Regions from separate parts of the Paenibacillus sp. FSL R7-0189 genome, predicted to be linked through region 2. Evidence: predicted binding sites of a transcription regulator. Region 2 holds the regulator's gene; the other holds the start of a gene.
The links. The regulator Rex, encoded in region 2, represses fermentation and respiration genes when NADH is low (regulators of the CRP and FNR family bind a similar motif). The targets are predictions, from matches to a motif close to TTGTGAAATATTTCACAA.

Region 1 (4,446 bases), 3.1 Mb from region 2:
GCAGATAAGAAGAACATGAGTGTATTTGAGGCTCCAATTCAAAATGTGGAAGGCTGGAAGTTAGTACTCAAAGTACCGAATTCAAGTCTATCGTTAGCGGTGATCAAAACCCAGCGGACTGCATTGCTGGTAGGCGTTCTTATCGGTAGTGCGTTTATCGTCTTTCTGGTGCTGCTTGCTTCTTCCATTATTCGTCCAATTCAGTTGCTTCGCCAGGTAATGGAAAATGTGCAGAACGGCAACCAAACCATACGAGCAGATGTTACGCGCTCGGATGAGATCGGTGATCTTGGACGAAGCTTCAATGACATGCTTGTTCAATTATACGCTGTGGAGCAGGACCGAAAGGAGATGGAACTCAGACTGATTCATGAGCAGATCAAGCCGCATTTTTTATACAACACATTGGATACGATCCAGTGGATGGCAACGGAACATGGAGCAGACAATGTGGTGGAGATGGTGGAAGCGCTTAGCGCGTATTTCCGATTAGGGCTTGGCACAGGCAGTCCCTACATTCTGCTTGATCAGGAGTTGTACCATGTCGAGAGTTATCTTCATATTCAAGGTGTGCGATATGAGGAGATTCTGGACTACGAGCTTCGATATGATGAAAAGCTTGCTCAGTGCCAAGTTGTTCGCTTCATACTGCAGCCTTTGGTGGAAAATGCGATTTATCACGGGATTAAGCCACTTGGGGATCAAAAGTGCAAAATTTCGATTACAGCATATAAACAGGCCGATTATTTGGTCATTAAGGTTGAAAATAATGGGGTTATGATTCCGGAAGAGAAGCTTGAGCAGATAAATCAAGCCCTTCTTGATGATACATATGATCGTTCTGCCACAGGCTTTGGGCTATACAGTGTAAACCATCGCATTCGACTAGCTTACGGAGTGCCATATGGCCTTGCAGTGAAGAGCGAAGATGGCATTACCGTTATGGTCATTCGAATACCTTTGGACGGGGAGTGGAATGAAGATGTGGAAGATTGTCATCGTCGATGATGAAACGATCATTCGCAAAGGCTTGCGACAATACATTGAGGAGAGTCCGTATCTTTTTGAGGTTGCAGGAGAAGCGAAAAGTGCAAACGAAGCATTGAATATGGTGGAGGAAGCCCCACCACATGTATGTCTTGTGGACATCAACATGCCGAATATGAATGGGCTCGATCTGATGAATATATTGCGCGAACGCTGCCCGTCGGTTCTGGTTGTCATCATCAGCGGGTACGATAACTTTGAATATGCGCGTCAAGCCGTGCAACTGCAAGCATTCGATTATGTATTGAAACCTGTGCCGAAGAGTGATCTGAACAAGCTGCTTCATCGGATCGATGAGCATCTTCAGGTAAAATATCCTTTGCATTCACATGAAGGCAGGGTGGATAAGGAGCGGGAGCTTCCCGGGTATACAGGGGATGGAACAGTGCTTATCCAAAAAGTGACCGAGTATATTGACAGTCATTATCAGGATCCGGAGCTGTCTATTACTCGAGTAGCAGCACTATTTCATATCAACCAAACCTATCTTAGCAAGCGTATGAAGCAAGAAATCGGTGCTTCATTCCTTGACTATGTCACTGAGCTTCGGATATCGAAGGCGAAGGAGATTCTGGATGACGTAATGCCGAATATCAAAATCGGGGATCTGGCCGTGAAGGTAGGGTATAAGAGCCAGTACTATTTTAGTCGTGTGTTCAAAAATAGAGTCGGCTCAAGCCCCTTAGAGTACAAAAAGCATCCGTTCGGTTATGGATAGGAGGGCCATTCTCGTCCCTCTGCAGCACGCCATAGATGTTATGCTCGGAGCCGCCTTCTATCAAAACGGTTGGATTTTAAACATGAGCGAGAAGATGAAGTTAAAGCATCCAATTGTGCAATATTTTTATGAACTAAGGCGTCAAGAGCAGATAAACTGTCTGGAATTGTCTTAGGGCTCCTCATATAAGTTTGTTCACATTGTCCACCCACGCATGTGGAGAGTGTCGCTCTACTGGTAAGGAAGGATACAGTGCTATGAAATCCTTATATTTATTGGACTTTACGGACAAGTATGAGAAAAAATGTTGTTAAAGAGATGGCATCATTGCCGTCTCTTTTTTGTTTCACTTTTTTAGCATTGCTCTGACTCTGGTTCCCGCTACCGCATCCTACGATCAAAAGCATGAACGACTGCACGAAAATTAGTGTTGATGCTTATGTTTAAGTCCTCTCTACTCTGCTGGGTGACGGGAATCATAGACGTACTTACGTGAGGTTGCTACGATGTTCCATGGAAATTAAGTGAAAGTGATCACAAGAAATTACAGAAGGAGTTATTTATCGTGAAAAGAATCGTAACACTGAGCACCCGCAAACTGATGGATACCGCAAAACACGGCGGATGCGGCGCATGCCAGACCTCTTGCCAGTCCGCTTGTAAAACTTCCTGCGGCGTTGCAAACCAGAAGTGTGAAAATGCAATGAACAGATAGGATTCGGAATTTTACCGCCCATTGCTCTGCTGATGGGCGGCTATTTTTAAGAAATGGATACTATCCCTAAAGGATGGCGAAGCCGTTTCTACTAGTGTGCAAAAGGAGCTTGATTAGTAAGTATGATTCATCAATATAAACTAAACGGATACAATATCGTGCTCGATACCTATAGTGGCTCGGTGCATGTTGTTGATGACCTAGCATATGAAATTATAGCGGATTATGAGAAAACTTCTGTCGATCAAATCGTGACAATGATGTTAGAGAAATATAAGCATGATTCCAGCATTTCTGAGAGTGAAATTCGAGAAACCATCGTGGATATCGAGGCGCTTATAAATGATGGACAGCTCTTTACAAAAGATGAGTATGAGAATCTCTCGCTTGATTTAAAAAAACGAAAAACTTATGTCAAGGCACTCTGCCTCAATGTTGCGCATACCTGTAATTTGTCATGTGACTATTGCTTCGCTAGTCAGGGGAAATACAACGGAGATCGAGCAATCATGAGCTATGAGGTTGGACAAAAAGCTATCGATTATCTGCTTGAAAACTCAGGTCATCATCGAAACCTGGACATTGACTTTTTCGGCGGGGAACCACTTTTAGCCTGGAAAGTGGTTAAACAGATCGTAGCTTATGCAAGAAGCAAAGAACAAGAATACAAAAAGAAGTTCCGCTTCACCTTCACGACGAACGGGATGCTGCTGAACGATGAGGTCACCGAGTTTTTAAATCAGGAAATGTACAATGTCGTATTAAGCCTGGATGGAAGAAAAGAGGTTCATGACCGGCTTCGCCAAACGGTTAACGGAAAAGGCAGCTATGATCATATTCTTCCGAAGTTCCAGGAATTCGTTCGTAAGCGCGGAGACCAAGAGTACTATGTACGAGGAACTTACACTCGTAACAATGTCGATTTCACCAACGATATATTTCATATCGCAGACCTTGGTTTTGACAAAATTTCGATGGAACCGGTCATCTGTGATCCAAAGGAGCCCTATGCACTTACCGAGGAGGACCTGCCGGAGATATACAACCAGTACGAAATTCTCGCGAAGGAAATGATCGGTCGCGGTGAACAAGGCAAGGGTTTTACCTTTTATCACTACATGCTAGACCTCTCGGAAGGACCTTGCATCCAGAAGAGAATCACTGGCTGTGGGTCAGGAACCGAATATCTTGCCGTCACCCCTTGGGGAGAGCTTTTTCCTTGCCACCAGTTCGTAGGGGATGAAGAGTATAGCATGGGGAACCTCTGGGATGGCATCACAAAACCTGAGCTGCAATGTCAATTCCAAGAGAGCAACTGCTACTCGAAGCCGGAATGCAAGGACTGCTGGGCTAAACTCTACTGCAGCGGTGGTTGTCCAGCCAATGCACTGCACGCGACGGGTTCCCTGGTCGGAACCTATGATTTCAGCTGTGACGTCTTCCGCAAAAGAGTCGAATGTTCCATGATGGTGAAGGTGGATGAATCTATTAGAGCGATGGAAGAGCAACCTAACTAATTAAAATAACGAATGAATACACGATAACCGAGAAATAGACACTTATAAATGAAGTGACTTTTCTCGGTTTTTGTATGAATTTAGAGAAGGAAAACCGTAAAACGAGCGAGACTACCGGTTTCTGCATTTGAGAACGAGATAAAAATGAACGGGTGTTTGGAGGATATGAATCATGAGGGTTAAAATATTTCTTATCGTGACTATATTGTCTGCCTGTTTGGTTGGATGTAGTAATGGAGCAGTATTTAAAGATCAAAATGATGGAATTGCAAAGAATATCCCTACGATTGAACCATCAATGGAGATGATCTTATTCCAAGTAATACATCTGAACCTTTTGTAGGAAGTAAGGATTTGGATAGTGAAACTGAGAAGTTCTTCTATGGAACTTGGAAAGTTGAAAACCTTTTAGGATTTGCAAATTCTTACAATGATGCTTCGGAATATCC
Region 2 (4,446 bases):
CTTAACTTTTAGGTAAACTGTAACCTTCACCCATTCGGGACCCATCCGAAAACCGATAAAATTGATAATAATACCGACCGCTCTGTTTATAAAAAAGCTGCCAAGCATACTCTCCGTTATATACTCCCGGCAGCAAGCGTTCAATCGTTATGTCCGGAAGATCAGCTTTGATAATGCCGCGTATTTGGGCTTCCGAGGTTCCTTTACTTAGTTCCTCAGCAAACACTGCGTCGTCGCCTTCAGCAAATTTTCCATCTACCGTAAAGCGGACCCAGACCATAAGAGCAGTCCCGGCTTCATTTTTTCCTGTTAAAACCCAGTACACTGCATTTTCATCCCAAACCGATTTTTGTGCTTTGGTTACCTCTGTTAGACCCGCTCTGGTTTTGGCAACATCCTTAGCGATATCACGCTCGTTCCATTGATCTTTCATAATATAGGCATAGAACTGGATAAGTCCAAACCCCAGGAGCAGAATCAGAACTGACCCCAGGAGGATCCATTTTTTCCTTTTCTTCAAGGTACAGCTCCCTTTCTAGTAATATATCTTTTTTGATTATATAACACACCTGCGTGTTTATCCAAAATTTCATAATTTTCTAGCTTTCCCAGTCTTAAAAATGCACAAAAGGCCGCAACTTTTGCTAAAAGCAAAAAGTCGCAGCCTATTATTTATTCGTTATTCTCCAGACTTAACGCTTCAATAAACCTTCGAAGGCTTCTTGCGCTTTACGCCGGATAGCTTCCTCATCCAGGGTTAAGCATTGTCCATGCTTGATGACCTGTTTACCATTCACCCACACATGCTCAACATCCTTAGCGCTAGCAGAGTAAACTGCATGAGACAACAGATCTGTGTGTGGCAGCAAATGCGGCTGATCGATATCAATAGCAATGAAATCAGCTTTCATCCCTACAGCAAGTCTGCCTACATTATTTAAAAAGATGGACTGCGCGCCATATTCTGTAGCCATACGCAGAGCTTCTGGAGCAGGGACAGCCGTTGGATCACCGCTGACACCCTTATGAATGAGAGCTGCAAGCCGCATCTCTTCAAACATATCCAAGTTATTGTTACTTGCCGCGCCATCCGTGCCAAGAGACACCTTCACACCAGCTTTTAGAAGATCAGTAACCCGAGCCACTCCGCTAGCCAGCTTCAAATTACTGCCCGGATTATGAGATACACCCACATTATGGCGAGCCAAGATCTCAATCTCTTCATCATTTAAATGAACACCATGTGCAACTATCGAGGGACGTGTGAACATTCCAAGCTTCTCTAAGTGAGCTACAGGACGCAACCCGTAATCCGCCACATTTTGTTCCACTTCACGTTTCGTTTCGGACATATGCGTATGCATCGGTAAATCCAGATCATGCGCTGCCTGCACGAACTTAACCAGGAAGGCAGGAGGGCAAGTATAAGGGGCGTGTGGCGAGATCATAGTAGTAATTCTACCGTCAGCCTTTCCATGCCAGTTACGGGCAAAAGAAATCGCTTCCGCAAGCTTGTGATTCTGTACATCCTCTGGACATAACCCGATCACACCACGCATCAATACGGAACGGATACCTGATAACTCAGCTACCTCGGCTACTCGGTCCATATGATCATACATATCGAGGAAGGTCGTAGTTCCACCCTTCAGCATTTCCAATACAGATAAGGAGGTTCCCCAGTATACATCATCACCGGTGAACTTTTCCTCCATCGGCCACATTTTCTCCTGAAGCCACACTTGTAGCGCTAAATCATCTCCATATCCACGCAGCAAAGACATCGCCGCATGACCATGTGTGTTTACAAGTCCAGGCATGAACAGCAGACGGCTGCCATCAACCACTTGCACTCCAGCTTCCATCTGAGGCTCTTCTTTTCCTATGTAAGTGATTAAATCATCTTCAATAGTCATATATCCACTCAGAACCGGCTCATCCGTTCCCGGAGTCAGAAAATACCCGCCCTTAATTATCGTTTTATTGTTGTTCATGTTCGCTTTCTTCCTTTCCATCCCGCAAGTAATAAGCAAGACTTTGCAGATCAGTTGTAAAATCAGCTGCATGCACCCGGATATTCGGTGGTGTCTTCAGAATCACAGGGGCAAAGTTCAAAATCGCTTCAATCCCAGAAGAAATGAGGATATCTGCTACATTTTGAGCTTCTGAATCAGGTACGGTAATAATGGCAATGCGAATACCTTGCTCACGAATTGTGCTGCCTAGTTCATCCATCGGTTGCACAGTAAGGGAGTTGATCTTACGTCCAACCTTAGGAGCGTACGAATCAAATATAGCCGTGATTTTCATAGTATCTTTGAGATATGCATTGTAATTAGACAAGGCATGTCCGAGATTACCTGCTCCAACTAAAGCTACATTAAGCTGTTGATCCAGCTTCAGGATATGACGGATTTTCTCAATAAGATACGTTACATCATAGCCGATACCTTTTCTGCCGAAGTCACCAAAATATGCTAAATCCTTACGAATCTGTGCGGGATTAAGATCAAGCTTTTGCCCAAGTTCCTGAGAGGAAACTGTTAATATTTCGCGATTCTGGAGATCATTCAAAAAACGCAAGTACACAGGCAGTCTGCGAACAACGGCTTCTGATATTTTATCCGATTTCATATTTTCCCTCCTAAAAATAGTAATGTTCTTGTGAAAATCCATATTCAAACGTCTACCTCTCCTTATTAAGGACGGTACTGTAACACACCGCCCTTAAGGATAAGGAGGAGCTAAACTGAAGACGAGCGTTTTAAGAAGCGCCGCCATCCTCTAGCCATTCCGCTATGCGAGGGACCATTTGATCAGTAAGCATATGCTCCATTTTGGGACCAGGCAATGAATAAAGGAAATACTTCCCGTAATGAGATTCAATAACCCTCGTATCATAAACAATAACTATTCCGCGATCCTGCGCCGTGCGAACCAGTCTTCCGAATCCCTGCTTAAAACGAATAACCGCTTGAGGAACAGATAATTTCATGAACGGATTCTTCTTCTGGGCCTGCAATAACTCAGACTTCGCTTCCGCCAACGGGTGATTCGGCGGTTGAAACGGAAGTCTCACGATGGCCAGGCAAGTCAGTGCTTCACCTGGAATATCTACACCTTCCCAGAAGCTGCTCGTCCCCAGCAGAACGGATGCTGCACTGTCCTGAAAGCGGCGGATCAGCTTGCTCCGGCTGCCACCTTCCACGCCTTGACCAAGCACCGTAATCTCTTGTGAGGCTAAAGCCTCTTTAAGCGGATCATATACCTGACGCAGCATTTTATAAGAAGTAAACAGAACCAGCATCCGCCCACGTGTTGTTTTAGCAGCTTCCGATAATGACTGTACGAGTGTATCGACAAATCGAGCATCGCCCACACTCCCCTTCACACTAGGAAAATCACGCGGTATAACTAGCAGTGCCTGCTCGCGATACTTAAAGGGGGATGGAAGGAGTGAGGTCATTAGACGTCCCTCTTCCGCAGCTTCGTTAAGTCCGAGATTATCAATCATAAATTGAAAAGATTTATCTACAGACAGCGTCGCCGAGGTAAGCACGATGCTTTTTTTCTTATCGAAGAACAACTCTTTAAGCTGGCTGCTAACATCCACAGGGACGGCATACAGCTGTAGTGATTTGCTGCGGTAATTTCCATTTGCCTCCAGCCAATATACTACATTATCGTCATTCAGCCCCATAAAGAATCTTACTTGCTCACGGATGGAAGCCAAATCCTTAAATAAACCGCTAATATCAGTAACAAGACTGTCTGCTGAGGATTGGCTTTCCTGGTCACGCATCTCGTTAAGCATTTTATCACCCTTACGGATGATATCGCTTAACGTCAGATTCATAGTGTTCTCTAGCGCAACTAATTCATCCCAATCCTTCGGCTTACGGGCGGGAAGCAACCGCATAACCAGTTGTCCCGCTTCCCCCGCCCCTGCATCACTGCGTTCCGGCAAAAGGCTGAACAGCTTGTCGCTGAGTGCATCCCAGGTTTCTTTGACGGTAAGCAGATCCGGGTAAATCCGATCGATGACTCCGCTCCATTCTGAAGCCTCTTCACTGCCTGACGACTGTAATATCTGGCGCAGAGCAGGAAGCTGTCCGTTTCGGCTATCTTTATACAGTCGCGATAACGTGTGTGCCACAGTGAAATGCTTCATATGCATGCCAAGATGTTTACCAGCCACATCTTCTAAATGATGTGCTTCATCAATGACAAGATGCTCGTAAGCCGGAAGCAGCTGGTGCCCAGCCTTAACATCTGCGAATAGCTTAGAGTGGTTTGTAATGACCACGTCAGCAATCCCAGCTTCATGCTTAGCCCTATGATAATAACATTTGCGGAACCACGGACAAGAACGGCCCAGACAGGAATCGGTATCGCTTGCCACCGTCTCCCAGAAATCACCGCCCCGGCCGCTTAAATTCAGCTCTT

Region 1: scfA (six-cysteine ranthipeptide SCIFF) is a predicted target of Rex. The motif match lies at 2,288-2,305, and genes of this name have one in related genera.

What each region holds. Positions count from the first base shown of each region.
Region 1 covers NZ_CP150223.1:1,619,231-1,623,676, reverse strand. Annotated here, with positions in the region: gene MKY63_RS06960 (histidine kinase) at 1-1,008, shown strand, start outside; gene MKY63_RS06955 (response regulator) at 983-1,765, shown strand; gene scfA (six-cysteine ranthipeptide SCIFF) at 2,331-2,480, shown strand; gene scfB (thioether cross-link-forming SCIFF peptide maturase) at 2,603-3,997, shown strand; gene MKY63_RS06940 (hypothetical protein) at 4,352-4,446, shown strand, end outside.
Region 2 covers NZ_CP150223.1:4,768,411-4,772,856, reverse strand. Annotated here, with positions in the region: gene MKY63_RS20795 (DUF5590 domain-containing protein) at 2-520, opposite strand; gene MKY63_RS20790 (amidohydrolase) at 693-1,994, opposite strand; gene MKY63_RS20785 (redox-sensing transcriptional repressor Rex) at 1,981-2,634, opposite strand; gene dinG (ATP-dependent DNA helicase DinG) at 2,765-4,446, opposite strand, start outside.